DNA from 3 places in the Variovorax glucosi genome. Region 1 is predicted to be linked to each of the others. Evidence: predicted binding sites of a transcription regulator. Region 1 holds the regulator's gene; each other region holds the start of a gene.
What was found. Region 1 encodes LexA, which represses DNA repair genes until DNA is damaged. Its sites were predicted from a motif close to ACTGTATNNNNATACAGT; they were not measured.
Positions count from the first base shown of each region.

Region 2: a site for LexA is predicted at 5,759-5,776, ahead of ACSFA3_RS13780 (PA0069 family radical SAM protein). Genes of this name have one in related genera too.
Region 3: a site for LexA is predicted at 6,221-6,238, ahead of ACSFA3_RS05315 (DNA topoisomerase IV subunit B). Genes of this name have one in related genera too.

Region 1 covers NZ_JBPJZE010000001.1:396,371-406,346, reverse strand. The annotation lists gene ACSFA3_RS01980 (diguanylate cyclase domain-containing protein) at 1-950, opposite strand, end outside; gene ACSFA3_RS01975 (GTPase/DUF3482 domain-containing protein) at 947-2,341, opposite strand; gene ACSFA3_RS01970 (DUF2868 domain-containing protein) at 2,338-3,780, opposite strand; gene ACSFA3_RS01965 (hypothetical protein) at 3,929-4,108, opposite strand; gene ACSFA3_RS01960 (ABC transporter ATP-binding protein) at 4,121-5,806, opposite strand; gene ACSFA3_RS01955 (D-2-hydroxyacid dehydrogenase family protein) at 5,976-6,983, opposite strand; gene ACSFA3_RS01950 (hypothetical protein) at 7,054-7,452, opposite strand; gene lexA (transcriptional repressor LexA) at 7,565-8,239, opposite strand; gene ACSFA3_RS01940 (asparaginase) at 8,312-9,313, shown strand; gene adk (adenylate kinase) at 9,318-9,974, opposite strand.
Region 2 covers NZ_JBPJZE010000002.1:1,188,265-1,198,240, reverse strand. The annotation lists gene ACSFA3_RS13815 (S-(hydroxymethyl)glutathione dehydrogenase/class III alcohol dehydrogenase) at 1-427, shown strand, start outside; gene ACSFA3_RS13810 (alpha/beta fold hydrolase) at 427-1,347, shown strand; gene fghA (S-formylglutathione hydrolase) at 1,344-2,207, shown strand; gene ACSFA3_RS13800 (3'-5' exonuclease) at 2,204-2,851, shown strand; gene ACSFA3_RS13795 (hypothetical protein) at 2,891-3,379, opposite strand; gene ACSFA3_RS13790 (gluconokinase) at 3,489-4,034, opposite strand; gene ACSFA3_RS13785 (hypothetical protein) at 4,074-4,562, opposite strand; gene ACSFA3_RS13780 (PA0069 family radical SAM protein) at 4,660-5,754, opposite strand; gene glgB (1,4-alpha-glucan branching protein GlgB) at 5,930-7,828, shown strand; gene ACSFA3_RS13770 (alpha-1,4-glucan--maltose-1-phosphate maltosyltransferase) at 7,938-9,976, shown strand, end outside.
Region 3 covers NZ_JBPJZE010000001.1:1,116,636-1,126,611, forward strand. The annotation lists gene ACSFA3_RS05290 (amino acid ABC transporter permease) at 1-13, opposite strand, end outside; gene ACSFA3_RS05295 (hypothetical protein) at 162-488, opposite strand; gene ACSFA3_RS05300 (hypothetical protein) at 571-765, opposite strand; gene parC (DNA topoisomerase IV subunit A) at 765-3,203, opposite strand; gene ACSFA3_RS05310 (lytic transglycosylase domain-containing protein) at 3,235-4,101, opposite strand; gene ACSFA3_RS05315 (DNA topoisomerase IV subunit B) at 4,187-6,190, opposite strand; gene ACSFA3_RS05320 (MFS transporter) at 6,355-7,590, shown strand; gene ACSFA3_RS05325 (hypothetical protein) at 7,616-7,756, shown strand; gene ACSFA3_RS05330 (class I SAM-dependent methyltransferase) at 7,756-8,313, shown strand; gene dapA (4-hydroxy-tetrahydrodipicolinate synthase) at 8,310-9,233, shown strand; gene bamC (outer membrane protein assembly factor BamC) at 9,348-9,976, shown strand, end outside.

The DNA.
Region 1 (9,976 bases):
GGGAGGTCGGTGAGCGGATCGTGGCGCGCGATGTGGCGCAGCCAGGCGTCGCGCTGCTTGCGCTCGATGGCGGTCGCGATCTGCGTCGAGACGAACTGCAGCAGTTCGAGATCCTTGGTGGTGTAGCGCACATCGCCGGAGTAGCTCTGCACCACCAGTGCGCCGATGGTGGATCTGGTGGTGCGCAGCGGCACGCCGAGCCAATCCTGCGCATTCAGGCCGACATCGAATTTCACGGCGGCCGGCAACGCGATTTCGGTCACGGGGTTGTCGGCGCAGATCAGCAGTGCCTGGCCGCTGCGGATGACTTCGGCGCTCAGCGTGCGCGAATCGAGCTTGCGTGGCGCCGGCGGTGCCTGGTGCGTATCGACGAAATACGGAAAGCTCAGTTCGTCGGTGGCCTCGTCGTACAGCGCCACGAAGAAATTGATCGCCGGCAGCAGCCCGCCGACGATCCCGTGGACCTGGCGAAACAGCGCCAGCAGGTCTTCGGCGTTGTGGGCGGCCTCCGAAACGGCATAGAGCGCCGCCTGGATCGACTCGGCCCGCCGCCGCTCGGTCACGTCGCGCGCAACCGCCACGCGAAGCTGCCGCGACTCCGACCAGTGCGCAGACCAGTTGATGTGGACCAGCGTGCCGTCCTTGCGCACGTAGCGGTTCTCGAAGTGCGGATGCGGCTCGCCGGCGACGATCTCGTCGACCCGGCCGAGCGTTCGCTCGCGGTCCTCGGCACACACGAAATCGATCATCGGCCGCCCGAGCATTTCTTCCTGCGTGTAGCCGAAGATGCGTCGGCCGGCGGCGCTGACGAACAGGAACACGCCATCTGCATCCACCACGCACACGGCGTCGACCATCAGCGCCATCACGCTCGAAAGAAAGTCGTCGCCCTCCGTGCTGAGTGTCGGAACGACGGCTTCGAGCGATTCGAGGTTTTCGAGAGGGATCACGGGACCGAAGCGTTGGAAAAAGCCATTGAAACACTTGTTGCTACATTGTGTACAAGTGTCATTCTCTGCGCTCCTCGTCCATTGCTCTCCCACTCGGGATGGCTTCGTGCCGGACGCAGTTCGCGAACCACGTCGGCAAGACGTGCGGCCGGCCAGCGAGAACCCGACTCCGAAGCGTCCAGCGCCAGCCGCTGCGTTGCCGCATGGCCACGGTTCTCGAGCGCACACAGCAGGTCGAGCTGCCAGGCCAGCAGCACCATCAGCACCGGATCCTCGACGCTGAGTTCGCGTACATCGCGCAACCGGTTCGCCAGTTTTCGGCCCAGCGGCCCCCAGCCCTGCATCACTGCGCCGCCGAGCGTGCCGCCCAGCGCGGCGCCGGCGCCGAGAGAAAGGCCGCCGAGGGCGACGTCCGCCATCACGCCCAGCGCTGCGCCGACCGCGGCGCCTTGTCCGAGCCGGACGCCGGCATCCTTCATGGCTTCCGGGCTGAAGAAGTCCATCGACCACCGGCCCTCCAGCGCCGGCAAGGGCGACTCGCTGGCATCGTTCTCGCGAAACCCATAGAGCGCCAGGAGATCGGAGGCGCAGCGCTGCGCCTTGTCTGCGATGGCCTGTCGAAGCGCGGCGACCGCCGGCTCCCGGCGTGCCGGATCGGCGAAGTCGCTCGCCGCGACGGTACGGCGGGTCGCTGCCGCGTCGATCAGCAGTTCGGCGATGCGCGTGCACGCGTCCCGACGACGCCCGGCAACTTCGTTGTCAAGGAAAGCCGCGATCTCGCCAAGTTCGGCGCGGCGCTCGCGCAGCAGGGTGACGAGGTCCTGGTAAAGATCGCGTTCGGCGCCGACAAACGGCGCGGCTGCATCGAAGCGCACCACGGCATGCAGGCCGTAGGCTGCCAGCAAAGCGCGCCATTCGGCCTCGCGGCTGCGCGCGTCGCGCACGAAATTGAGCACCGGCAACACCGGACGCGCGCAGGAGCCGATCAGCTCGATCTCGTCGCGGAACTTCGGCAGCACCGGCTCGCGCGCGTCGATCACGAGAAAGGCCGCATCGGCATCGAGGAGCGTCCTCAGCACCTTGGCCTCCTGCTCGAAGCTGCCGTGCGCTTCCGGGCCTTCGAGGAATCGGCGAATCCGGTCGGGAGGCGTCGACACCTGATCGATGCGCGCGATGTGTTCCCGTAGGCTGACCGCATCTTCCAGCCCCGGCGTGTCGAAGAAACGCACGGCAACACGCCCCTGAATCCGCAGATCGACACGCTCCACATGGCGCGTCGTGCCGGGGCGCTGCGATACCTCGCCGAAGTCGACACGGCGCGTGAGCGTGCGCAGAAGCGATGTCTTGCCCGCGTTGGTGTGGCCGACCACGGCGATGCGGATCGGGTTCATCGACGCCGGCCTCCGAGCGCATCGGCCAGCCGGTCGTGCGCGACGATCGGCCCCAGGCGGGTATCGGTAAGCCAGCGCTGCCAGCGGTCGCGCGCGATGCCGTCGTCCGGAGTGGCTTCGTCGCCAAGCAACCAGAGCCGGCATTCGCCGCAATGCGCAAGCAGCTCGCGCAGCAGCCTCTCGGTGCCCCGGTCGGGGCTCGACGCTGCACGGCAGGCGATCAGCAGCAGGTGGGGCCGCAGTCGGGCCGTCGTGTCGAGCAGTTCGCGGCGGCTCCGGGCGCTGCCGTCGATGTCGAGCAGCGTCGGTTCGGCGTCCGGGGGCATGGCATCCATCCAGTCCCGGAGTTCGGGCGCAGGCCAGGCGTGACCGGGCGCCAGCTCGAAGGCCGCCACGACCAGCGCGACGCCGAGCGGTCCGGCCGGACGCGGTGCCGTGCCCGTGCGGATATCCGTCGGCACGGCGCCTTCCGGGTCGACGATCTCGGTCGGCGCCATGGCGTCGAAGCGCGACAGCAGCTTCCTGTAATACGGCAGCGACAGATCCGGTCTCAACCGGCTCTCGCGCGCTTTCCATACGGCGATGCAGGCGATCAGCGCGATCACTCTCGGGACGAGACCGTAGACGGCGATGCAACCGGTCAGCCACAACGCCCAGGTTCGCTGCATCTGCGGCGCCACGACCGCGGTCGCATCCGTGGCCATTACCGCCGCCGCATCGGGCACCGGGAAGCCGAACCACGCCGGCACGCGGCCCAGCGCCTGCACGAAAGCGAGAAAGAACTGCGGATCGAGGATCGTCGTCTCCCAGCCCAGCGTGTAGCGATGGAACGCCAGCGCGAACAGAACGGCGCCGAGCACGACGACGAACGACAGCGCCCAGATCGCATGGCTTGCGATACCGAACGCCCACGGCAGGAGCCTCGCCTGCGTCAGCAGGCGCGTGGTGGCGCGCAGCATCACGGGCGCCTGCCCATGCCGACCGCCTGCGACACGTGCCGTCAGCGTCATCCAGAGCCAGCCGAGCGATACGCGCGGCACTTTCTGGAATCGCGACGGCAGCAACAGTCCGGCGAGCCAGAGCGCCATCGTGATCGCGTGGACGCCGAGCAGGCTCGACAGCGCAGCCACGACGTTGATCCGTCTTTCGGCATTTCCGGTGACGCTGCCCGCCAGCGCCAGGCCGGCTAGAACGATCGTCACCACGATGGCTGCGCCGATCCATGGGGAACCGCTGCGTGCGTGGGAGAGGGTGGTTTGCAGTCCGACGCGGTGGCCAAGCTCCGCGGCTCGCCTAGAGATCTGCGCCTCGCGGCCGGCTAGCGAGGCTGCGGTACGCATGGCGGCTGCATCGTCGAGCGGCCCGTTTTCCTCGATCAGCCTGATGGATTCGGTGATCACCGCATCGGAGAGGGCGGGCGGAGAAGAGGAGGGTTTCAAGCGTGAAATTATGCCGTTGTCAAAACGCGCGACACCGCGCCAAAGGGCACCTGAGAGCGCAAAACCATGCGCACCAACGACAACGGGGCCGCAGTTGCGGCCCCGTGGCGGGATTGAATCCGACGCTTCGCGTGCGCCAGCCGTTCGGTCAGCGCAGGCCGAAGAACGACAGCACTGCGACCACGACGACGACCAGACCGACGATATAGATGATGGAATTCACGCGTTGCTCCTCTTGTGTTGACGATGTGGCTACATTGCTCGCTCGGGCCGAAAGACCCTGTCGGCGGCTGGCGGCGTGTGCTGTAGGACTTGCCTCGTTTTCCATCATTTGGATTTGTCAAACTTCGCCGAGAAAACCCCCGCTCTGGTGGGCCCAAAGGCGCGCATAGAGCCCGTTCTGCGCCATCAGCGTCTTGTGATCGCCTTCTTCGACGATGCGGCCTTCGTCCAGCACGATCAGCCGGTCCATCGCGGCGATGGTCGAAAGCCGATGCGCGATGGCGATCACGGTCTTTCCTTCCATCAGGCGGTAGAGGCTGGCCTGGATCGCGGATTCGACCTCCGAGTCGAGCGCGCTGGTCGCCTCGTCGAGCAACAGGATCGGCGCGTCCTTCAGCATCACCCGTGCGATCGCGATCCGCTGCCGCTGGCCGCCAGACAGCTTCACGCCGCGCTCGCCGACATGCGCCTCGAAGCCGTGCCGGCCCTTCGCATCGCTCAGCGTTCGGATGAAGCCCGAGGCCTCGGCCCGCTCGGCAGCGGCTAGCACCGCGGCTTCGTCGGCATCCGGGCGGCCGTAGCTGATGTTGTCGGCGACCGAGCGGTGCATCAGCGAGGTATCTTGCGTGACCATGCCGATGTGCTTGCGCAGCGAATCCTGCGTGACGCCAGCGATGTCCTGGCCGTCGATCAGGATCTGGCCGCTTTCCAGGTCATGGAAGCGCAGCAGCAGATTGACCATCGTCGACTTGCCCGCGCCGGAGCGACCGACCAGACCGATCTTCTCGCCAGGGCGGACCGTGAAATCGAGATCGTCGATCACGCGGCGGCCGTCTTTGCCGTAGTTGAAGCTCGCATGCGAGAAGCGCACTTCGCCATGCGGCACCTGCAACGCCTTCGCGCCCGGCGCATCGATCACCGTGCGCGGCAGCGACAGCGTCTTCATGCCGTCCTGCACCGTACCGACGTTCTCGAACAGGCTCGTCATCTCCCACATGATCCAGTGCGACATGCCCTGCAGCCGCAGCGCCATGGCCGTCGCCGCGGCCACGGCGCCCACGCCGACCGACCCCTTGGACCAGAGCCACAGAGACATGCCCGCCATGCCGGCGGTCAGGCCCATGCTCAGCGTGTGATTCACGATCTCGAAGGCGCTGACCAAGCGCATCTGCGCATGCCCGGTCGCCTGGAACTCCTTCATGGCATCGCGCGCGAAGCCGGCCTCGCGCTGCGTGTGCGAGAACAGCTTGACGGTCGCGATGTTGGTATAGGCGTCGGTGATGCGCCCGGTCATCAGCGAGCGCGCATCGGCCTGCGACTTGCCGACCTTGCCGAGCCGCGGCACGAAGAACGTCAGCGCACATATATAGAGCAGCAGCCAGATCGCGAAAGGAATCATCAGCCGGGTGTCGAGCACCGCGGCCAGCACGATCATGGTCGAGACGTAGATGCCCATCGCGACCATGACGTCGGCCAGCACGAAGACGGTGTCGCGCACGGCCAGTGCCGTCTGCATCACCTTGGCCGTGATGCGGCCCGCGAATTCGTCCTGGTAGAACGCCATGCTCTGGCCGAGCATCAGCCGGTGGAAATTCCATCGCAGCCGCATCGGCAGGTTGATGGCCAGCGTCTGATGTTTGACGATGGTCTGCAGCGCCACCACCGCGATGCTGGCGACGAGTGCGACGCCGAGCCAGATCAGCGTGGTGCCGCGGTCCTGCCAGAGCTGCGCCGGAACCTGGCCGCCGAGCCAGTCGACGATCCGGCCGAGCATCGCGAAAAGCAGTGCTTCGAAGACGGACATCGCCACCGTGAGCAATGCCATCGCTGCGATGGCACCCCGGAGTCCGCGGGTGCAGGACCAGACGAAGGAAACAAATCCGGAGGGCGGCGGTGAAGGCTCGGCGATCGGGTACGGATGAAGCAGTCTCTCGAAGAAGCGGAACAAGACAGGTAATCTCTAGATGAAGCGTTCAGCGTCGAACCTGAAGCGCGCCCGGGTTCACGATGTTGGTCGGATTTCCCCTGATGAAGCTCACGACGTTGTCGAAGGCCTGGCCGAAATACGATTCGTAGCTTTCCTGCTCTACGTAACCGATGTGCGGGGTGCAGATGCAATTCTCGAGACGGAGCAGGGCGTGACCCTGGAGCGGCGGCTCGCTTTCGAAGACGTCGATCGCCGCCATGCCCGGCTTGCCGCGATTCAGCGCCGCGAGCAGGGCGTCCGGTTCGACGAGTTCGGCTCGCGACGTGTTGACGAACAGCGCGGTCGGCTTCATGCGCGAGAGATCTTCCAGCGTCACGATGCCGCGCGTTTCTTCGTTCAGACGCAGATGAACGGTGACGACGTCGGAAGCCTGGAAAAAGGCCTCGCGACTCGGCGCCACCTGAAAGCCGTCCGATCGCGCCTGTTCGCGGCTGCCTTCGCGTCCCCAGATCACCACCTGCATGCCGAAAGCCTGTCCGTAGCGCGCCACCAGTTGTCCGATACGGCCATAGCCCCAGATGCCCAGCGTCTTGCCCTTCAGTACGGTTCCGAGCCCGAAATTGGGTGGCATCGAACCCGACTTGAGGCCCGACTGCTGCCATGCGCCGTGTTTCAGGTTGCTGATGTACTGCGGCAGCCTGCGCATCGCAGCCATGATCAGCGCCCAAGTGAGCTCTGCTGGTGCGAGCGGCGAGCCGCTGCCTTCCGCAACGGCCACGCCGTGTTCGCTGCAGGCCGTCACGTCGATGTGGCCCGCGACACGACCGGTCTGCGAAATCAGTTTGAGGCGGGGAAGCTTTTCGATCAGCTGACGAGAGATCTGCGTTCTTTCGCGGATCAGCACGATCACGTCGGCGTCCTTGAGGCGGACCGAAAGCTGGCCGATGCCTTTCACGGTGTTGGTGTACACCTTCGCCGCGTAGGCATCGAGCCTGGAAGCACAGCGCAGCTTGCGCACTGCGTCCTGGTAGTCGTCGAGAATCACAATGTTCATGGCGTCCCATTGTGCCTCGTCCCGCCTCATCGCTGCCTTAGCGACAGTTCAGCGACGGCTCAGCGACGGTTCAGTGCAGAACGCGCACTCCGTGTGAGATCTCGGCTGCTTCCAGCGCCGCGAGCCGGTCGAGTTCGGCGCATACGTCGACGAGACGCCCGGACAGGATGACGCGTCCGGTTCTTCGCTGGGTCTGTCCGGCCTGATGGGCGTCGACGGTTCGCACCACGCGCAACGGTCGTGCAGCCGGTCGTCCCGCAGCCGCGACGGCCGCCGGTGCATTCGACTCGTGCGAGACGGTCTCTGCGCTGCCGGTGGCACTGCGCGCCGTGCAGGCCGGACGAACCGAGACATAGCGCAGTCCCGCCGAGCGGTCGGTCGGACCCATGTCCTTTTTCGGCATCCAGCGGCAAGCCAGCGACTGCAGCGGTGCGAGCAGGTCCACGAAAGTAAGCAAAGCGATTCCCATGCGATCTCCAAATCAGAGGTTGAACACAGGCAGGATTGCATTCACAAAGGCTGGGAGAGGGTGATGGCCACACGCCATACGCCCGCCACCTCTCGCAGCGCGTGTGCTCAGGTCACATGAGCATCGTGTTGCGGATCAGACCGACGGCAAGGCCCTCGATCTCGAACGGCTCGCCCGGCTGGACGACGATGGTCGGGTAGTCGGGATTTTCGGCATGCAGCTCGATCACCTGCTCGTTGCGTTGAAGACGCTTCACCGTGACCTCGTCGCCGAGACGTGCGACGACGATCTGGCCATTGCGCGCATCCTTGGTGGACTGCACGGCCAGCAGGTCACCGTCCATGATGCCGATGTCGCGCATCGACATGCCGCGCACCTTGAGGAGATAGTCCGGCTGGTGCTGGAACAGCGTGTTCTCCAGGTAATAGGTCTGCTCGACGTGTTCCTGCGCCAGGATGGGCGAACCGGCAGCCACGCGACCGACGAGCGGCAGGGCGAGCTGCGACATGCCGGGCAGCGAGAGCGAAAACTGGTTGTTGCGCGACTCGTTGAGCGAGCGAAGCGCGTCTCCCTTGAGGCGAATGCCTCGGGATGTGCCGCTCACGAGCTCGATCACGCCCTTGCGTGCCAGGGCTTGAAGATGTTCTTCCGCTGCATTGGCGGACTTGAAACCGAGTTCTGCCGCAATCTCGGCACGCGTCGGTGGCGCGCCGGTGCGGGCGATGGTGCTGCGGATGAGATCGAGAATCTGCTGCTGACGGGCTGTAAGCTTGACGGCGAACTGCATGGGAACTCCTTGCGCTACTGTCTGGATATCCAGTACCTGTATTTTTAACCAGTTTTCTGGAGTTTGCAAGCAATGGACAACAAAAGTGCGCGTCAGCGACGCGTCGTCGTCATCGGCACGGGTGGAACGATCGCCGGACGTGCGTCGAGCGCGCTCGACAACATCGGATACAGCGCGGCAGAAGTCGGAGTGGCCGAACTGGTCGAGGATCTCGCGCCCGACGGTGTCACGCTCCTGACCGAGCAGGTCGCCCAACTCGACAGCAAGGACATGGATTTCGGTGTGTGGCAGTCGCTTGCCGACCGCTGCGCCGAGTGGCTGGCGCTACCGGACATCGACGGCATCGTCGTCACGCACGGCACCGACACGATCGAGGAGACCGCGTACTTCCTGCAACGGGTGCTCGCGCCGGAGAAGCCGGTCGTCCTGACCTGCGCCATGCGTCCCACAACGGCACTGGCGCCGGACGGTCCGCAGAACATGCGCGACGCCGTCTGCATCGCGAGCGGCACTCCGGACCCGTCGGCGTGCGGCGTCTCCGTCGTTTGCGCCGGACGTGTTCACAGTGCGCTAGACGTGCAGAAAGTGCATACCTACCGGCTGGATGCCTTCGATTCGGGCGATGCCGGTCCGATCGGCCACATGGAGGAGGGTGCGCTGCGTCGCGTACGAGAGTGGCCCGGTGGCGACCCGGCGGGCGCAGCGCAATCTCTGGAGCGTGTCCGCGCGCTTCCGGCAGACTGCTGGCCGCGTGTCGAGATCGTCGCCAGCCACGCGGGCGCCACTGGCCGGACGATCGATGCGCTGTGCGCAAACGCGACTGCGGGAGATGCGCTCGACGGACTCGTCATCGCTGCAACCGGCAACGGAAGCATCCATCGAAGCATCGAAGCTGCGGCACTGCGCGCTCGGGAGGCTGGCGTCGCGGTGGTTCGGGCGACGAAGTGCGCGCAGGGACGAATCCTGCCGATCGCTCACGCCACCTTGCGCGACGCGGGCAACCTTTCGCCGGTGAAGGCGCGAATCTCGCTGATGCTGGAATTGATGGGACCGAACGCCCACGCTTCCCGCTGACGGATCAGGCGCTGAGCGCTTCGAGTGCCCGCTTCGTGATCTCGTCGACCGAACCCACGCCGCTGATGGCGCGGTACTTCGGCGCTGCATCCGGCTCGGTCTTGGCCCATGCGGCGTAGTAATCCACCAATGGACGCGTCTGCTGGCTGTAGACATCGAGCCGCTTGCGCACGGTTTCTTCCTTGTCGTCGTCTCGCTGCACCAGCGCTTCGCCGGTCAGGTCGTCGACGCCTTCGGCCTTCGGCGGATTGAATGCGATGTGGTAGATCCGGCCCGACGCCGGATGCGAGCGCCGACCGCTCATGCGCTCGATGATGTCGCTGAACGGCACGTCGATTTCAAGGACGTAATCGAGCTTCACGCCGGCCGCACGCAGCGCGTCGGCCTGTGGCAGCGTGCGCGGGAAGCCGTCGAAAAGGAAGCCGCCGGCGCAGTCCGGCAGCGCGATGCGCTCCTTGACCAGATTGATGATGAGATCGTCGCTCACCAGTGCGCCGGAAGCCATGACGGCTTCGGCCTCAAGGCCCAGGGGAGTGCCCGCCTTGACCGCGGCGCGAAGCATGTCGCCGGTCGAGATCTGTGGGATGGAAAACTTGCGGCAGATGAATGCCGCCTGCGTGCCCTTGCCTGCCCCGGGGGCGCCCAACAAAATCAGTCTCATGG
Region 2 (9,976 bases), on a different contig from region 1:
CATGACGCACTTCCTGAATCCGAAGGACATCGAAGCAGCCGGCGGCAACATCGTCGATGCGATCGTGCAGCTGACCGACGGCGGCGCCGACTACAGCTTCGAGTGCATCGGCAATACCAAGGTGATGCGCCAGGCGCTGGAGTGCACGCACAAGGGCTGGGGCCGCAGCATCATCATCGGCGTGGCCGAAGCCGGTGCCGAGATCAGCACGCGGCCGTTCCAGCTGGTCACCGGCCGGCACTGGGAAGGCTCGGCCTTCGGCGGCGCGCGCGGTCGCACCGACGTGCCGAAGATCGTCGACTGGTACATGGAAGGCAAGATCAACATCGACGACCTCATCACTCACACCATGCCGCTCGAAGACATCAACAAGGGTTTCGACCTCATGAAGCGCGGCGAGTCGATCCGCGGCGTGGTGCTGTTCTGATGATGCCGGCTGTCGAAGCCGGCCTCGGCACGCTGCGGCGCGTGCGCGCCGGCGTGCTCGACGTGGCCTTTCACGAGAGCGGTCCTGTCGATGGCCCGGCCGTCGTGCTGCTGCATGGCTTTCCTTATGACGTGCATGCCTACGCCGAAGTCGCGCCGCTGCTCGCCGCGAAGGGTTGCCGCGTGGTCGTGCCCTACCTGCGCGGTTTCGGGCCGACGCAGTTCATCGACGACGCGACGCCGCGTTCTGGCGAACAGGCGGCGCTCGCCAGCGACGTGCTGGCGCTGCTCGATGCGCTGGCCATGCCGCACGCCGTGCTCGCTGGCTTCGATTGGGGCAGCACCGCCGCCTGCGCAGCCGCCGCGCTGTGGCCCGATCGGTGCACGGCACTGGTCTCCTTCAACAGCTACAAGCTCCAGAACATCGCAGGTTCGCATGAACCGGCCGCGCCCGAAAACGAGTTCCGCTACTGGTACCAGTGGTACTTCCACAGCGAACGCGGACGCGCCGGTCTGGAACGGAACCGCCACGAGCTTTGCGAACTGCTCTGGAAGCTCTGGTCGCCGACCTGGAAGTTCGACGCTGCAACCTACGAGCGCAGCGCCGCTGCTTTCGACAATCCCGACTTCGTCGACATCGTGGTGCACTCCTACCGCCATCGTTACGGACTCGTCGAAGGCGACCCGGCCCATGCCGACATCCAGGCCACGCTCGCGCAGATGCCGGACATCACCGTTCCGTCGCGGACCTTCGACGGTGCGGACGACGGCGTGATGTCGACTGCCGGCAGCGCCGACCACGCACATCACTTCACCGGCCCGCACACGCACCGCACGCTGTCCGGCGTGGGCCACAACATGCCGCAGGAAGCGCCGCAAGCTTTCGCCAATGCGGTGCTGGAATTGGCTTTCCCCGAATGACCGACGCTCTCAAGACTCTCTCCGAACACCGCTGCTTCGGCGGCACACAGCGCTTCGTCGAACATGCGTCGCGCGAAATCGGCCTGCCGATGCGCTTCTCGGTATTCCTGCCGCCGCAGGCGGCGCAGGAGTCGGTACCGGCCGTCATCTACCTGGCCGGGCTGACCTGCAACGAAGAAACCTTCATGACCAAGGCCGGTGCGCAGCGGCTCGCCGCCGAACTCGGCCTTGCGCTAATCGCGCCCGACACCAGTCCGCGCGGCGCCAAGGTCGCAGGCGAGTCCGAAAGCTGGGATTTCGGCGTCGGTGCCGGCTTCTATCTGGATGCGACACAGGCGCCCTGGGCACCGCACTGGCGCATGGAGAGCTACCTGATCGACGAACTGCTGCCGCTGCTCGGCGCGCAGTTTCCGATCGACCCGCAACGCATCGGCCTTTTCGGTCATTCGATGGGCGGCCACGGTGCGCTGACGCTTGCGCTGCGCCATCCCGGCCTGTTCAAGTCGCTCTCGGCCTTCGCGCCGATCTGCGCACCGACACAGTGCCCGTGGGGTGAAAAAGCCTTCGCCGGCTACCTCGGCGCCGACCGCGCCGGCTGGGCCGAACACGATGCGACCGTTCTGATGGAAAACCAGCCGCTCGCGCCCTACCCGGCCGGCGTCCTGATCGACCAGGGCCTGGCCGACAAATTTCTCGCCGAACAACTGCATCCGCACCTGTTCGAAACCGCCTGCGCCGCCATCGGCCAACCGCTGACTATGCGGCGACACGAGGATTACGACCACGGCTACTACTTCATCCAGAGTTTCATGGCCGACCATCTCGCACACCACGCAAAGCAGCTGGGCGCTGCCGCATGACCGCGCCGCCGCAGCGCCCCGAGCTGCCCTCCCGCGAAGACATCGCGCTGCTGCCCGAATTCGACGGGCTCGATCTGCGCGACATCGATGTGGTTTCGACTGCACTGCAGGCGGAACATGCGCTGGCGGCACTCGGTGCGTTGCGCGTCGTCGGTTTCGACACCGAATCGAAACCAACATTCCTGAAGAACGAAGTCTCGAGCGGGCCGCACGTCGTGCAGTTCGCCTCACACGACCGGGCCTGGGTGTTCCAGCTGCATGACCCTGTCTGCCGCGCCGCCGTAGCCCACTTGCTGGCTTCGGGCGCGTTGACCAAGGTCGGCTTCGGGCTCGATGGCGACCGCACGCAGATCCGGCATACGCTGGGCATCGAACCGCAGGCCATCGTCGACCTCGACACGGTATTCAAACGTCGCGGCCATCGCAATTCGGTCGGCGTGAAGACGGCCATCGCGCTGGTGTTCGGCAAACGGTTCGTCAAATCGCGCAAGCAGACGACATCGAACTGGGCCACGCGCGACCTTTCCGAAGGGCAGGTTCGCTATGCCGCCAATGACGCCTACGCGGCCTTGCGCGTCATGGAAGGCTTGGGCCTGGATGCGACTTCGCTTGCGCCTATGCCGCCGATGCCGCTGTCGGCTTGAAGTCCGTCGGCTTGCTTTCTAACCGCAGGCATGACCTGCTCAAGCTTCCTTGCTTAAAAACTGCGCCGCATCCGGCGCGCTTAACGCCGCGACGAGCAACGAAAGATTGCGGTTGAGTGTCATGGGAGTGACGTTCTTGCCGTGGTTCGAGAGCTCGCCCTTGCTAATCCATGCATAGTCTTTCAACGTTTCGTCGAAAAAAACCATGTGTCCTTTGGCGGTTCCAAACATCGACGCACGCTGCCCATCTACTCCGTCGAAAACGAAATTGCAGGCACCTCGAAGTCCGGTCGCGTCTTTCAACGCACGCAAAAGAGGTCCGGTGCTCATCGCAAGTTGTTCGTTTCTCTTCTCCAACAGCGCATGCGCCGGATTCTTGACGTCGTACATCTTCCATCCCGAAGCGCTATCGGCGACTGGATCAGGACGGAAAAATGAAAGGTTCTTGCGAAGTGGGGCCAGCGGCACAGTCAAGGCTGCGTCACGCTGTGAAGAGATGAGCGCTGTGCGCGCTGTAGACGTGATCATGATGCTTGCTTTGCAGGTTGGAAATTGGAAGTTCTCAAGCTGATCGACATCCGACTGGCACAGTTCTCACGCTGCCCAAACCAACGTTGCTTCTCAAGACGTTGACGATTCAGATCGGCTTGAAGTCCGCGAGCCACTCACCGACCTCGGTCACCAGTTCGGGTAACGGCGTCGTGGCCTGCACTTCGAGTACGCGGCGTTCGCCCACCGGCGACTCGAGCGTCGCGAACTGGTTTGCGACCAGGCTCGGAGGAAACATGTGCTCCGAGGCCCGCGCGGCGACCCGTCGTTCGGCCTCTTCGCGCTCCAGCGACATGAACACGAATTGAAGTTTCGGTGCGCACGCACGAAGCCGTTCCCTGTAATCGCGCTTCAGGGCTGAGCAGGTCAGAACGGCGCCGTGCTGCGCTTCTGCAAGCGTATGGCCAAGCGTATCGAGCCAGCCGATGCGATCCGCATCGGTCAGCGGTATGCCGGCGCTCATCTTTTCGACGTTGGCTTCCGGATGGAAGTCGTCGCCTTCGATGAGCGGCAGACCGAGCGACGACGCCAGCGCGGCGCCGAGGCTCGACTTGCCGCAGCCGGAAACGCCCATCACCACCAGCCAGAAATGCGCGCGCGTGTCGGCTTCGGGGATCAGGATTTGCTGTTGCATGCGCTGGATTTTCTTATGAATCCTGAAGCGCGCGAGCTCTTAACCGTTACTGCGCAACAGCTTTTCTGCTCCAGGCGCTCTCAGCGCAGCGACTGCATGCGATAGAGCGGTGTTCAATGCCACCGGGCTCACTTTTCCGGTGAAGCTGGTGAATTCTCCGTTCTTGATCGTCACGGTATTTTTGCCCGCGGCGTCGAATCTCAATGTGTGATGTGCAGACGTGCCCATCAGCAGCACGGCGTCGTGGCTTCCCGTCTTGATATGAAGACTGCAGTTGCCATGTTTCGAAGAAAGGTCCTTGAGTGCACGCAGGCTGGGTCCGGTCTCTCTCGCCAACTGCTCGTTCTTCAATTTCATCTGAACATGCGTCGGATTGTTCAGGTTGTAGATCTTGGAAACCGAAGCGCCATCGACAGCCGGTTTGGGACGAGAAAACGAAGGCTTTTCCTGCAGCTCGGCGTGAGGCGCTTTCCTGCTTGCGTCTGGCGTCGATGAAACAGCGGTGCTGGCTGGTTTGGAAATGATCATGATGAAGGCCCTGGTAGTTAGATGATGAGCCTTCGACGTTAGTCAGCATCGCAACCGGCGCTGTTCGGAAAGTGCCTAAATCCGGCCGCGCAGTCATTCAGAAGAGATTTCCCTGCCCTGCGCCGCCCGGTGGCCGGAATGCTTCCAGGTCGAGCTTTAAGCGCTGCCGGTTGAAACCGATGCGGTTCGTCGCCTTCTCGAAGCGCTGACGGATCAGATCGGCCCACAGTCCGCTGCCCTTCATGCGCGTAGCGAAATCGGCGTCGTAATCCTTGCCGCCGCGCATCTCCTGGATGCGTGCCATGACCCGTGCGGCGCGCTGCGGGTAGTGCACATCGAGCCACTCCCTGAACAGCGGCGCCACCTCCCACGGAAGACGTATCACCGTGTAGAAAGCGCTGCGCGCACCGGCCTCCCACGCGGCCTCGAGCACCTGCTCCATGTCGTCGGTGATGAACGGAATCTGCGGCGCAACGCAAACGCCGACCGGCACGCCCGCTTCGGCCAGCGCGCGAATGGTGCGCAGCCGGCGATGCGGCGCAGCGGCGCGCGGCTCCAGCTTGCGGGAGAGATCGCCATCGAGCGTCGTGACGGTGATGTACACGGCGGCAAGCCGGTCTGCGGCCATCGGTGCGATCAGGTCGAGATCGCGTTCGACGGCGCTGGATTTGGTGACGATGCCAAAAGGATGGCGGGTTTCGCTCAGCAGTTCGACCACCGAGCGCGTCAGGCGCAGGTCGCGCTCGATCGGCTGATAGCAATCCGTGGCGGTGCCGAGCGCGATCTGGCTTGGGCGGTACGCCTTGCGGCCGAGCTCGGCGCGCAGCACTTCGACGATGTTGCGCTTGGCTATCAGCTTGGTTTCGAAGTCGAGCCCCGGCGACATGCCGAGATAGCTGTGCGTCGGCCGCGCGAAGCAGTAGATGCAACCGTGTTCGCAGCCGCGGTACGGGTTGAGCGAGCAGTCGAAAGGTATGTCGGGCGAATCGTTGCGGGTGAGCACCGATTTCACATCCTCGAAGCGCACTTCGGTCTTCGGCGCCGTTGAGTCGATCATGTCCTCTTCCTGCTGTCCTGGAGAGTTCCAGCCGTCGTCGAACGCGTCGCGCACGTCGACTTCGAAACGGTGGGCGATGCGCGTGGCCGCACCGCGACCCTTGACGGCTTGGAGAGGCACGATGAAATTCGTCATGATCACTGTATTTTTATACAGTATCCAGGATCTCGCAACCGTTACTTCACTGCACCTCGCAAGCGATTTGCAAGCGATTCGCAATCCAAGCGTCTGTCCGACAGGGCAAAAAGCTTTGAGGGGTGTTACCTATTGCGCAGATAGGCTTAAATGTTTCTCAGGAGGATTTCTCAACGTGCAAATCGATAACCACCGTCTGAACGAACAGGACATCTGGCTTTTCCGCGAGGGTACGAATGCAGAGTTGCATCGCGCCATGGGTTGTCAACTTCAGCCGGAGGGAGGCGCTTCATTCGCCGTCTGGGCACCGAACGCCGCGGCCGTGTCGGTCGTCGCCGACTGGAACGGCTGGGACGAGAACACGCTGCGGTTGAAAGCGCGTGACGACGGCAGCGGGATTTGGGAAGGTTTTGCGTCCGAAGCAACGCGCGGCGCGGTCTACAAGTACCGGATCTTTTCGCAACAGAACGGCTACGTTGTCGACAAGGCGGATCCGTTCGCCTTTTTCTCCGAAGCCGCTCCGGCCACCGGATCGCGTGTCTGGTCGTTGGAGTACACCTGGAACGACGCCGACTGGATGTCGAAGCGCGGTGCGAAGAACGCACTCGGCGCACCGATGTCGATCTATGAGGTCCATCCTGGCTCATGGCAGCGGCAGGACGGCCAGATGATCGGATGGCATGAACTTGCGGAGCGCCTTTCCGCCTACGTGCTGCACATGGGCTTCACCCATGTCGAGTTGATGCCCGTCACCGAGCACCCGTTCTATGGGTCCTGGGGCTACCAGACCACTGGCTATTTCGCGCCAACCTGGCGCTACGGCACCCCGCAGGATTTCATGGCGTTCGTCGATCACATGCACCGGAAGGGCATCGGCGTGCTCCTGGATTGGGTGCCGTCGCACTTCCCGACCGACGAGCATGGGCTTGGTTATTTCGACGGAACGCATCTGTTCGAACATGCCGATCCGCGCCAGGGTTTCCATCCGGAGTGGAACTCTGCGATCTTCAACTATGGCCGCAACGAAGTCCGGAGTTTCCTGATCTCGTCGGGTCTGTTCTGGCTCGACAAGTACCACCTCGACGGCCTGCGTGTGGATGCTGTCGCATCGATGCTGTATCTCGATTACGCGCGCAAGGACGGTGAATGGATTCCCAACGTGAACGGCGGGCGCGAGAACCTGGAGGCGATCGAATTCCTGCAGGACCTCAACCGCGCCGTCTATCGCGCGCATCCGGACACCGTCTCCATCGCTGAAGAGTCGACGGCCTGGCCGATGGTGTCGCGACCGGCCGACATGGGCGGCCTGGGCTTCGGAATGAAATGGAACATGGGCTGGATGCACGACACGCTGTCGTACTTCGCCAACGATCCGCTCTATCGAAGCCATCATCAGGGGCAGCTCACCTTCTCGCTCGTCTATGCGTTCGACGAGAACTTCGTCCTGCCGATTTCGCACGATGAAGTCGTGCACGGCAAGGGCTCGATGATCAACAAGATGCCGGGCGACGAATGGCAGCAGTTTGCGAACCTGCGTGCGCTGTTCGGCCTGATGTGGGGCCATCCTGGCAAGAAACTGCTGTTCATGGGTTGCGAATTCGGGCAGCGCCGCGAATGGACGCATGACGGCGAACTCGAATGGTGGTCGCTCGACAAACCCGAACACGTCGGCCTCCAGCGTTTCGTGCGCTCGCTGAATCATGTTTACCGCGCGGAACCGGCGTTGTATGAAGTCGACTTCTCGCCGCGCGGCTTCGAATGGATCAGCACCGACGATGCCGGCGCCAGCGTGATCGCTTTCCTGCGCAAGCCGCTGGACGGCGGCGCTCCGGTACTGGTGGTCTGCAACCTGACGCCTCAACCGCACACGGGCTACATGTTGGGCGTGCCGGAAGCCGGAATCTGGCGCGAGATCCTGAACAGCGACTCGGCCGATTTCGGCGGTGCCGGCTGGGGGAACATGGGCCAGGTTGCGACGACCGACAACTGGTCGCATGGTCGCCCGCAATCGCTCGCCCTCACGCTGCCGCCGCTGTCCACGCTCATCCTGAAGCACGCACCCGACGCTCCTTGAACCTGAACGCCACGTCCAAGATACCAACATGCCCAAGACCGAACGCACCAAATCCGACACCGAAGCAAAAGGCAAGGCCAAAGCTTCGACCAAGACCGCAGCGAAAAAGATGACCGGTACGAATACGCCCGCGACGACGAGCGCAGATCTTCAGGTCGGGTTCGACGGCCGCATTCGTGCGGTTGTCGATGCGGTGCTGCCCAACGTCGATGGGGGTCGCTTCGCGATAAAGCGTGTCGCGGGCGAACGCTTCGACGTGACGGCGCATTGCTTTGCAGACGGCCACGACGCTTTGCGCGTCGTTCTGCAATGGCGTCCGGAAGGCGAGACCGCCTTCAACGAAGTGCCGATGGTTCTGCTGAACAACGACATCTGGGAAGCGTCTTTCGTACCGCCAGTGCCGGGGCGTTACCTTTACACGGTCGTGGCCTGGGTCGACTCTTTCGCTTCCTGGCGCCATGAACTGACGCGCCGCATCGACGACGAAGACATCCGCATCGCCGCGCAGGTCGGCTCGCTCGAAATCGCCGGCGCGGCCTCCCGTGCACAAGGTGCGGACCAGCAGACGCTGCTGCAGCTCGCGGACGAACTCGACCGCATCGCGCAGGACCCGGACATCGAAGCGATCAGCATCAAGGCGACCGCGCTCGACGGCGAACTCGATGCACTGGCTTCGCTATACCCGGACCGACGTTTCGAGGCACACTATCCGGTCGCGATGCCGCTGGTCGCCGATCGCCGGAAGGCGCGCTTCAGCAGCTGGTACGAATTGTTCCCGCGTTCCGCAGGCACCGAGCCCGGCGTGCACGGGACGTTGCGCGATGTGGAAGCACGGATTCCGGCCATCGCCGCGATGGGGTTCGACGTGCTGTACTTTCCGCCGATCCATCCGGTCGGTCGCATCCAGCGCAAGGGGAAGAACAACGCCCTCGTCACCGAAGACGGCGATGTCGGCAGCCCGTGGGCCATCGGCTCGGACGAAGGCGGCCACAAGTCGATCCTTCCCGAACTCGGCACGGCTGAAGATTTCCGCAGCCTCGTCGGCAAGGCGAAGGAAGCCGGTCTCGACATCGCACTCGACATCGCGTTCCAGTGCGCGCCCGACCACCCGTATGTCAAGGAACATCCGGGCTGGTTCCGCTGGCGTCCGGACGGCAGCGTGCAGTACGCCGAGAACCCGCCGAAGAAGTACCAGGACATCTACCCGTTCAACTTCGAATGCGACGACTGGCGCGGTCTGTGGGCAGAACTCAAGAGCGTGTTCGACCACTGGATCGGCGAAGGCGTCACGGTGTTTCGCGTCGACAATCCGCACACCAAGGCTTTCCCTTTCTGGGAATGGGTGATCGGCGAGATCAAGCGCGAACATCCTGAAATCATCTTCCTGGCCGAAGCGTTCACACGTCCGAAGGTCATGCACCGGCTCGCGAAGGTCGGCTATTCGCAGTCGTACACCTACTTCACCTGGCGCAACACGAAAGCGGAACTCGAAGCGTATTTCACCGAGCTGATCCAGAGCCCGGGCATCGACTACTTCCGTCCCAACGTCTGGCCCAACACGCCCGACATCCTGCACGCGCAGCTGCAGAGCGGCGAGGCCGCGATGTTCCGGCTTCGTCTGGTACTGGCCACGACATTGGCAGCCAGCTACGGCATCTACGGCCCGGCCTACGAGCTGCTCGAATACAAGCCGCGCGGTCCGGGTAGCGAGGAATATCTCGACTCCGAGAAGTACCAGCTCCGCACCTGGGACCACGACAGCGCGGACAGCCTGGCCCCGTTGATCACCCGGCTGAATGCGATCCGCAAGGCCAACGTCGCGCTGCAGTCGAATTCAAGTCTTCGCTTTCTCGCCGTCGAGAACGACCAGTTGATCGCCTATGCGAAGGCGTCGGAAGACGGCCGCAACGTGATCGTGACGGTGGTCAATCTCGATCCACAGAACGCGCAGGATGGATGGATCGGCCTGGAGCCGGCATCGATCGGCGTCGAGCCCGGTCAGCCGTTCCAGGTCCACGACTTGCTTTCAGACGAACGCTATCTGTGGCAAGGCGACTGGCACTACGTTCGTCTCGATCCGCAGCAGGCTTCCGCCCATGTGTTCGTCGTTCGCCGTCGCGTTCGCGACGAGCACGACTTCGATTCCTT
Region 3 (9,976 bases), 720 kb from region 1:
ACTGGTAGTTCACGGTCGGGACTCGGCAAACGGGTACGAAAGCATGACGTCCAGTTTATGAAACCGGTTTCATGCTCGCATCCGCAATTACCCTTGGACGTCCGGACTGACGCCGATCCTGCAGGGGAATTTCGAAACGTGGGCCTCGTGCGAGGCGACGTTCAGGGGAAGCGATCGTCCTCGGGACGATGCGGCACGTCGCCCAGGGCTTCGTCGTCGCGCACGTCGCGTGCGGACTTCATGAGGTCGATGGAGAGGCCGTCGCCATGCCCGGCAAAGCCCTTCGCAACGCCTTCCAGCGCCTGCGCCAGCGCTGTTTCGCCATCGTCCTGCGCATCCATGCTGATGCTCAGCACACGCGCCGACATCTGGCGGTAGCTGACCACGCCGGCTTTCTCAAGGACTGCGACCAGGTCGAGGTAGAGCGCGAGTTGAAGATCGAGGGCCAGCCGTGCGGTGGCGTCGAGGTTGTCGTTCTTGGGGGTCATGTTTTCTCCTCTGCTGCTTTTGCACAAATAGTGCCACGGGTTGGATGGCCTACCGGTCGGACGAAGCCGGGCAATTACCAGATCACTTTCGCTGCCCGCGCTCGCGCGCCCTTCGTACCTGGCGGCTTTGCGTCGCTTCCAGCGCTGCGCGCTCTTTCGTCTGCTTCTTTTCCTGTCGCTTGCGCCGCAGATGGCGCCCGAGAAAAAAGCTCCCTACGCCGGTGAAGCTGGCCAGCACCACACCGAGCGCGCTCAGATCGAAGTTGGAAAAGTTCATCAGAGCACCCGCACGATCGACGCCGGCTTGAAGCCCAGGTCCGCCGCCTTGCCCTTGCGGCCGCGGCTGCCGCGCGCATTGTTCAGCGTGCGGATTTCCAGCGTCTCGTCGCGCTCCTTGCCGCCGCGGCCGATGCCTTCGATCTTCACGCTGCGCGTGTAGGCTGCAGCGCCCGCCAAGGTGTCTTTCGGCTCCAGGTCGATCAGCATCATTCCGCGTCCACCCTTCGGAAGCGCCTTGAGCTCGGTGATGTCGAAGGTCAGGATGCGCCCGCCTGCCGAGGCACAAGCGACATGCGTGGCAGCCGGCAACGGCTCGACGCCGACGACGCCCTTGCCCAGCGGCGCCTGTGCCGCATGCACCAGCGACGGACGGCAGAGCTGCTCGCCCTCGCCCAAGTCGATGAACGCCTTGCCGCTGCGTTGCCGCGACATCATGTTTTCGACCGCTGCAATGAAACCGTAGCCGCCGGTGTTCGAGATCAGCAGGCTTGCGCCGGCCGCACCCGCGAAGCAGTGCGCGACCTGCGTCCCGCTGTCGATCTCGATCAGCGTCGTCAGTGGCTGTCCGTCGCCGCGACCGCCGGGCAGCGAAGCCACCGGCACCGTGTAGACGCGCACGCTCTTGTCCTTCGCCGTGCCGAAGACCAGCAGCGTGTCGACCGTGCGGCATTCGAATGCGCCATAGAGCGCGTCGCCGGACTTGAAGCTGTATTCGGTCACCGCAGCGCCGCCAGCGCCCGCCGGTGCCGCAGCGCTGGCCCAGCCCTTCTGCGCCCGCACCCAGCCTTTTTGCGAAACGATCACCGTCACCGGTTCGTCGATGACCTTGACTTCGGCGACGGCGCGCTTCTCGGTCTGGATCAGCGTGCGGCGCGGATCTTCGAAAGACTTCGCATCGGCCTCGATCTCCTTGATCAGCAGGCGACGCAGCAACGCCGGACTGCCGAGGATGTCGTCGAGCTTCTTCTGGTCTTCACGCAGGCTCTTGAGCTCCTGTTCGATCTTGATGGCTTCCAGCCGCGCGAGCTGGCGCAGCCGGATGTCGAGGATGTCCTCGGCCTGCCGTTCGCTGAGCGAAAAGCGCGCGATCAGCGCTGTCTTCGGCTCATCCGCCGCGCGGATGATCGCGATCACCTCGTCGATGTTCAGCAGGACGATCTGCCGCCCTTCGAGGATGTGGATGCGGTCCAGCACCTTGCCCAGGCGGTGCCGCGAACGCTTCTCGACTGTCTGCTCGCGGAACGCGATCCACTCGTTGAGCATCTTGCGCAGCGATTTCTGCGTCGGCTTGCCGTCGATGCCGACCATCGTCATGTTGATCGACGACGAGGTTTCCAGCGAGGTTTGCGCCAGCAGCGTGGTGATGAACTCTTCCTGGCTGATGCGCGAAGTCTTGGGTTCGAACACCAGCCGTACGGCCGCGTCCTTGCTCGACTCGTCTCGCACGGCATCCAGAACCGACAGAACGGCGGCTTTCACCTGCGTCTGGTCGGCGCTGAGCGCCTTCTTGCCGGTCTTGATCTTCGGATTGGTCAGTTCCTCGATTTCTTCAAGCACCTTCTGGGTGCTGACGCCCGGCGGCAGTTCGTTGACGACAAGTTGCCACTGTCCGCGCGCAAGCTCCTCGATCTTCCAGCGCGCACGCACCTTGAGCGAACCGCGACCGGTGCGGTAGGCCTCGGCGATATCGGCTGCGCTGCTGATGATCTGCGCGCCGCCCGGATAGTCGGGGCCGGGCACGATCTGCAGCAGTTCCTCGTCGCTGAGCTTGCCGTCCTTCTTGATCAGCGCAACGCAGGCGTCGGCGATCTCGCGTAGGTTGTGGCTCGGAATTTCGGTCGCCAGGCCCACCGCGATGCCGCTCGCGCCGTTGAGCAGCACGAACGGCAGGCGTGCGGGCAGCAGGCGCGGCTCGATGGTGCTGCCGTCGTAGTTGGGTATGAAGTCGACCGTGCCCTCGTCGATTTCATCGAGCAGCAGGCTGGTGATGCGTGCCAGACGAGCTTCGGTGTAGCGCATGGCCGCGGCGCCGTCGCCGTCGCGGCTGCCGAAATTGCCCTGGCCGTCGACCAGCGGATAGCGCTGCGAGAAATCCTGCGCCATGCGCACCAGCGCGTCGTAGGCGGCCTGGTCGCTGTGCGGATGGAAGCGGCCGAGCACGTCGCCGACCACGCGCGCGCTTTTCACCGGCTTGGCGCCGACCGTGCCGTTGGTGCCGCCGAAGCCGAGCCCCATGCGCGACATCGAATAGAGAATGCGCCGCTGCACCGGTTTCTGGCCGTCGCTCACGTCGGGCAGCGCACGGCCCTTGACGACGCTGAGCGCGTATTCGAGGTAGGCGGTCTGGGCGTAGTCGGCCAGCGTGAGCGTCGTGCCGCCGCCTCCGTCGTGGCCGTCGTCGGCGGGCAGGAGGTCGAGCGGGGGTTGGGAATCCATCGTCAATCGTTCTCGGAAAAAATCGGGTTGCTTATTCAGTAATCGCCGGTGGCACCGGTGGCAGGGCCGAAGTAGAGGCGGGCCTATCGGGCATGTACGGCGAAGTCGGTAGCACAGGAATCTGCAATTGCTGCCCGGACGGCATGTTGCCGCGGCCGATCGCGCCGCCCATCTCCATGCGGACGCGTCCCGGCGACTTGCCGCCGACGGCGGCGCGGCCCGATCCGCCCGATCCACTTGTAGCGCCCGGCTTCAGGTACGCATAGAGCTGCAGCACGGTCTGGACGTAGTTCTGCGTTTCGCGATAGTTCGGGATCCTGTTGCCCGCACGCTGCACCGCGCCTTCGCCCGCGTTGTACGCCGCGAGCGCCAGTTCGATCTGGCCTGGGAACATCGCGATCAGGTCGCGCAGGTAGCGCGAGCCGGCGGCAATGTTGATGCGCGGATCGAACAGCTTGTCCTCGATGGTCGTCCGCTTGTCCGCGGCAACGCCATAACGCTGCGCGGTCGCGGGCATCAATTGCATCAGGCCGACCGCTCCCTTTGGAGAGACGGCCTGCGCGTTGAAGCCGGATTCGGTCGCGACCAGCGCCTGCAGCAGTTCGTAGTCGATATCGTGCTTGCTCGACGCGGCCTGCAACGCGGATTTGGCTGTCTTGTAGCTGGGCGAAGCCTCGAACAACGCCAGCAGCGTTTGCGATGCATGCGGAACCTTGCCGCCGAGCAGAGGCGAACCGATGCCCTTCGCCGTGTCGAAACTCTGTCCGCCGCGAAAGAAGATCCTGTATCGCTCGTCCAGCTTCTCTGCGGCGAAATGCGCGGTGCCGCTGCTGTCGACGTAGCCGTAGATGTCGGCGGCCTGCACCGCCTGATGCGACACCAGCAGCGCGACGCACATCGACAGCGGCGCGAGCCAGCGCGCCAGCGATTTGCGAACGATCTCGTGCCTTTTCATATGTCGGTGAATGGATTGCGTGAATCGGTCAGACGTCGATCTCGACGTCGTCGGCGCGCAACTCCATGAGTTCGCGCCGTGCGGCCGCTTCGCCCTTGCCCATCAGCTTCGTGATTTCACCCTGTGTAGCCGTGAAATCCAGACGGCCCAACTGGACCTGCATCAGGCGACGCGTGTCCGGATTGAGCGTGGTTTCCCACAATTGTTCCGCGCTCATCTCGCCCAGACCCTTGAAGCGGCTGATGCTCCAGGCGCCCTCCTTGACACCGTCCTTGCGCAGCTTGTCGAGCGTGGCGACCAGTTCGCCTTCGTCGAGTGCATACACCTTCGAGGCCGGTTTCTTGCCGCGCGCCGGGGCGTCGATGCGGTAGAGCGGCGGCTTTGCGACGTAGACGTGGCCGGTGTCGATCAATTTCGGGAAGTGGCGGAAGAACAGCGTCAGCAGCAGCACCTGGATATGCGAGCCGTCGACATCGGCGTCGGAGAGGATGCAGACCTTGCCGTAGCGCAGGCCGCTCATGTCTGGCGCGTCGTTCGGGCCGTGCGGATCGACGCCGATGGCGACCGAGATGTCGTGGATTTCGGTGTTGGCGAAAAGGCGGTCGCGCTCGACTTCCCACGTATTCAGAACCTTGCCGCGCAACGGCAGCACCGCCTGGCATTCCTTGTCGCGGCCCATCTTGGCGCTGCCTCCGGCCGAATCGCCCTCGACCAAAAACACTTCGTTGTGACCGATGTCCTTGCTTTCGCAGTCGGTCAGCTTGCCCGGCAGCACGGCCACGCCGGAGCCCTTCCGCTTCTCGACCTTCTGGCCGGCGCGCTGGCGGGTTTGTGCCGCCTTGATCGCCAGTTCGGCCAGCTTCTTGCCGTAATCGACATGCTGATTGAGCCAGAGTTCGAGCGCCGGCCGAACGAAGCTCGACACCAGCCGCACTGCATCGCGCGAATTCAGCCGTTCCTTGATCTGCCCCTGGAACTGCGGGTCCAGCACCTTGGCGCTCAACACATATGAAGCGCGCGCAAACACGTCTTCCGGCAGCAGCTTGACGCCCTTCGGCAGCAGCGAGTGGAATTCGATGAAGCTCTTGACCGCCGTGAACAGGCCGTCGCGCAACCCGCTGTCGTGCGTGCCGCCGGCACTGGTCGGAATCAGGTTGACATAGCTCTCGCGCACCGGCTGTCCGTCTTCGGTGAATGCGACGCACCAGTCGGCGCCCTCGCCCACGGCGAAGTTCTCGGCATTCCTGTCGGCATGGCCGGCGCCTTCGAAGAGCGGAATCACAGGCTCGCCATGCAGCGTCTGCATCAGGTAATCGCGCAGGCCGCCCTTGTAGAGCCACTGCTGCGTGTCCTTGGTCTTTTCGTTGACCAGCGTTACGGTCACGCCGGGCATCAGCACCGCTTTACTGCGCAGAAGATGGGTCAGCTCGGCCATCGGCAGCGCGGCGGATTCGAAATACTTCGGGTCGGGCCAGGCGCGAACGGTGGTGCCGAGCTTGCGTTCGCCGGCTTCCAGCGCGCGAATCACCAGCGGCTCGATCACGTCGCCGGCCGAAAACGCCAGCTTCGCCACAGAACCTTCGCGGTGCGAAGTCACTTCGAGTCGGGTCGACAGCGCATTCGTCACGCTGACGCCGACGCCGTGCAACCCGCCCGAAAAGCTGTACGCGCCGCCAGAGCCCTTGTCGAACTTGCCGCCCGCATGCAGCCGCGTGAAGACCAGCTCGACGACCGGCGCTTTTTCTTCCGGATGCATGCCGAACGGAATGCCGCGGCCGTCGTCCTCGATGCTGACGGAGCTGTCCGCATGCAGCGTGATCCTGATCTTCTTGCCGTGCCCGGCAAGCGCTTCGTCGGCCGCGTTGTCGAGCACTTCCTGAATGATGTGCAGCGGGTTGTCGGTGCGGGTGTACATGCCCGGTCGCTGCTTGACGGGTTCGAGACCCTTCAGGACGCGAATCGAACCTTCCGAATATGCCGGCGCAGAGGAAGGTGCAGGAACTGTGGAGGATGTCTTGGGAGGGGTCGCCATGGGGCGGATTGTAGTGAGCGTCGAAAAACCACTGGATGCTCATACAGTTCACACATGGTTTTCCCGGAGCCGATGCGCCCGGAGCATCGCCGCTCTCCTCAAATATCAACAATGGTTGTCGCCGAAGCGCCGCCCGGCAATGCCCGATTGGCTACATTCGGTGGATGTCCTCCACACTGCCCTCGCCGACCCGGCCTACGCTGTCCATCAAGCAGGTACTGCTGTGCGGCGCCATGATCGTCACGCTGTCCATGGGCATCCGGCACGGGTTCGGTTTGTGGCTGCAACCGATCACGCAGGAGCAGGGCTGGACGCGGCAGACCTTCTCCTTCGCCATCGCGATCCAGAACCTCTCCTGGGGCGTGATCGGCGTTTTTGCCGGCATGCTGGCCGACCGGCTCGGCGCCTTTCGCGTCCTGTTGATCGGCACAGCGCTCTATGCGGCCGGACTCGCCGGCATGGCGCTTTCGCCGACGCCGCTGCTGTTCGCGCTGACGGCCGGCGTGCTGATCGGCGCCGCGCAGGCCGGCACGACCTACGCGGTGATCTACGGCGTGATCGGGCGGAACATCCCGGCGGAGAGGCGCTCCTGGGCGATGGGCGTGGCCGCGGCGGCCGGCTCTTTCGGTCAGTTCCTCATGGTGCCGATCGAAGGCCAGCTGATCGCGCGGCTCGGATGGCATACGGCGCTGCTCGTACTGGCCGCGGCCGTACTGCTGATCGTTCCGCTTGCGTTCGGCCTGCGCGAGCCGCGCCGCATCACGACCGGCGTGCAGCGTCAGCAAAGCATCGGCCAGGCCGTTGCCGAAGCATTCAGCTACCCGAGCTTCCGGCTGCTGATGGCCGGCTACTTCGTCTGCGGTTTCCAGGTGGTGTTCATCGGCGTGCACATGCCGAGCTATCTCAAGGACAAGGGCCTGTCGCCCGAAGTGGCCAGCTATGCGCTGGCGCTCATCGGCCTTTTCAACGTGTTCGGCACCTATGTGGCAGGCACGCTCGGCCAGCGGCTGGCCAAGCGGAAGATCCTGTCGGCCATCTATTTCGGGCGCGCAATTGCGATCTCGCTGTTCCTGATCGTGCCGATCTCGCCGGTCAGCGTGTATGTGTTCGCCAGCGTGATGGGTTTCCTTTGGCTGTCGACCGTGCCACCGACCAACGCGCTGGTGGCGCAGATCTTCGGCATCGCGCACCTTTCGATGCTCAGCGGATTCATATTCCTGGGCCATCAGGTCGGCTCGTTCCTCGGCGTCTGGCTCGGCGGCTTCCTGTACGACCGCACGGGCAGCTACGACGTGGTCTGGTATCTGTCGATCGCGCTGGGCGTGATGGCAGGGCTGATCAACCTGCCGGTGAAGGAACACGCCATCGTGCGGCCGACGACCTCGCCCGTTTCGGCCTGATTTCGGCATGATTTCGGATCCACCCATGCACCGCGCCGTCCGCGATCAGATCCTGAAGACCGCTGCCGGCGTGGTGGCGGTCGCCGTGCTCGGCGCCGTATTCCTCCTCTACACGCGGCCGGCGTTCATGGTGACCATGATCGACCAGCTCTGGGCCTGTTTCTGATGCTTCCGACGGCGGTGCCTTCGCCGTGGATCGTGCGCTGGTGCGATCTGATCGCGCCGGGTGGCAGCGTGCTGGACGTGGCCTGCGGCAACGGCCGTCATCTGCGCTGGCTGCATGCACGCGGCCATCGCGTGACGGGCGTCGACCGCTCGCCGGAAGCGCTCGCCAGCCTTGCTTCGCTTGCAAAGACGGGCGCCGAGATCGTCGACGCCGACATCGAAGGCGGCCCGTGGCCTTTCGCCGGCCGAACGTTCGATACCGTGGTCGTCACCAATTACCTCTGGCGCCCCCTGCTCGCGGACATCGTCGCTGCCGTCGCTCCGAGCGGCGTACTGCTGTACGAAACGTTTGCCGCCGGCAACGAAACCGTCGGCCGCCCGTCGCGCCCCGAATTCCTGCTGCAACCGGGCGAACTGCTCCGCGCCTGCGAAGGCCTGCACGTGGTCGCCTACGAAAACGGTTTCCTGGAGGGACGGGCGCGTTTCGTCCAGCGCATCGCGGCGGTTCGCGCGTCCGATTCCCTCCCATTTCCCGCCAAACTGAGCCCGGTAGAATGACTACTTTCGTCAACGACAAAGAGACCCCCTTGGAGCAACTGACAGGCAGCATCGTCGCGCTGGTCACGCCGATGCACGAAGACGGCAGCGTCGACTATCCCGCGCTCCGCAAACTGATCGACTGGCACATCGAGGAAGGCACCGATTGCCTGGGCGTGGTCGGTACCACCGGCGAATCGCCGACGGTCGATGTCGAGGAACACGGCGAAATCATCCGTGTCTCGGTCGAACAAGCCAGGGGGCGCGTGCCCGTCATGGCCGGCTGCGGTGCCAACTCCACCCGCGAAGCGATTGCGCTGGCCAGGTTCGCCAAGAGCGTCGGTGCGGATTCGCAACTCCAGGTCGTGCCCTACTACAACAAGCCGACCCAGGAAGGCCAGTACCAGCACTTCAAGGCGATTGCCGAAGCGGTGGGCGACCTTCCGATCGTGCTTTACAACGTGCCGGGCCGCACCGTCGCCGATATGGCGCACGACACCGTGCTGCGTCTGGCCGAAGTGCCCGGCATCATCGGCATCAAGGAAGCGACCGGCAACATCGAGCGCGCCCAGTGGCTGATACGCGATCTGCCGAAGGAATTCGCGGTGTATTCGGGCGACGACCCGACCGCCGTCGCGCTCATGCTGTGCGGCGGTCAGGGCAACATCAGCGTCACCGCCAACGTGGCGCCGCGCAAGATGCACGAGCTGTGCGTGGCAGCGCTGGCCGGCGACGTCGCGACCGCCATGCGCCTCCAGTTCGAACTGATGGCGTTGCACCGCAACCTGTTCATCGAACCCAATCCGATTCCGGTCAAGTGGGCGATGTCCCGCCTGGGCCTGTGCGGCGGCGCCCTGCGCCTGCCGCTCACCACGCTCGCCGAAGGCTATCGTCCCGCTGTCGAAGCAGCGCTTCGGACCACCGGGCTGCTCGCCGACTGAGCTTTTCGACACCGTGCGAGCGATTTGGCAACCTTTTCATGCCAGGTCGACTCACACTGCGCGGCCTCGAGCCGCTGCTAACCGATCGAACCCATTCCACCAAGGAAGACGACGTTGAAGAACCTTTCGCGATTCGCACTGCTGGCCCTTATCGCCAGCCTGACTGCCTGCTCGGTTTTCGAGGGCGACAAGATCGACTACAAGAGCGCCGGCAAGGCCCCGACGCTCGAAGTCCCGCCCGACCTCACGCAGCTCTCGCGCGACAACCGCTACGTGGTTCCCGGCGGTGCCGTGACCGCCAGCGGCTACCAGACCGGCATCACCAACGCCCCCGGAGCGCCGACTGCGGTCGCCGCCGTCGGCGACGTTCGCATGGAACGCGCGGGCAACCAGCGCTGGATCGTCGTCAACCGTCCTGCCGACCAGCTCTGGGATCCGATCCGCGATTTCTGGCAGGAAAGCGGCTTTCTGCTGACCACCGACCAGCGCAATCTCGGCATCATGGAAACCGACTGGGCCGAGAACCGCGCCAAGCTGCCGCAGGACATCATCCGCGGCACGATCGGCAAGCTGCTCGATTCGGTCTATTCGACCGGTGAACTCGACCGCTTCCGCACGCGTCTCGAGCGCACGCCGACCGGCACCGAGATCTACATCAGCCACCGCGGCATGGAAGAGGTCTACACCAGCTCCAGCACCGGCAACCAGAAGGACGGCACCATCTGGCAACCCCGCGCGGCCGA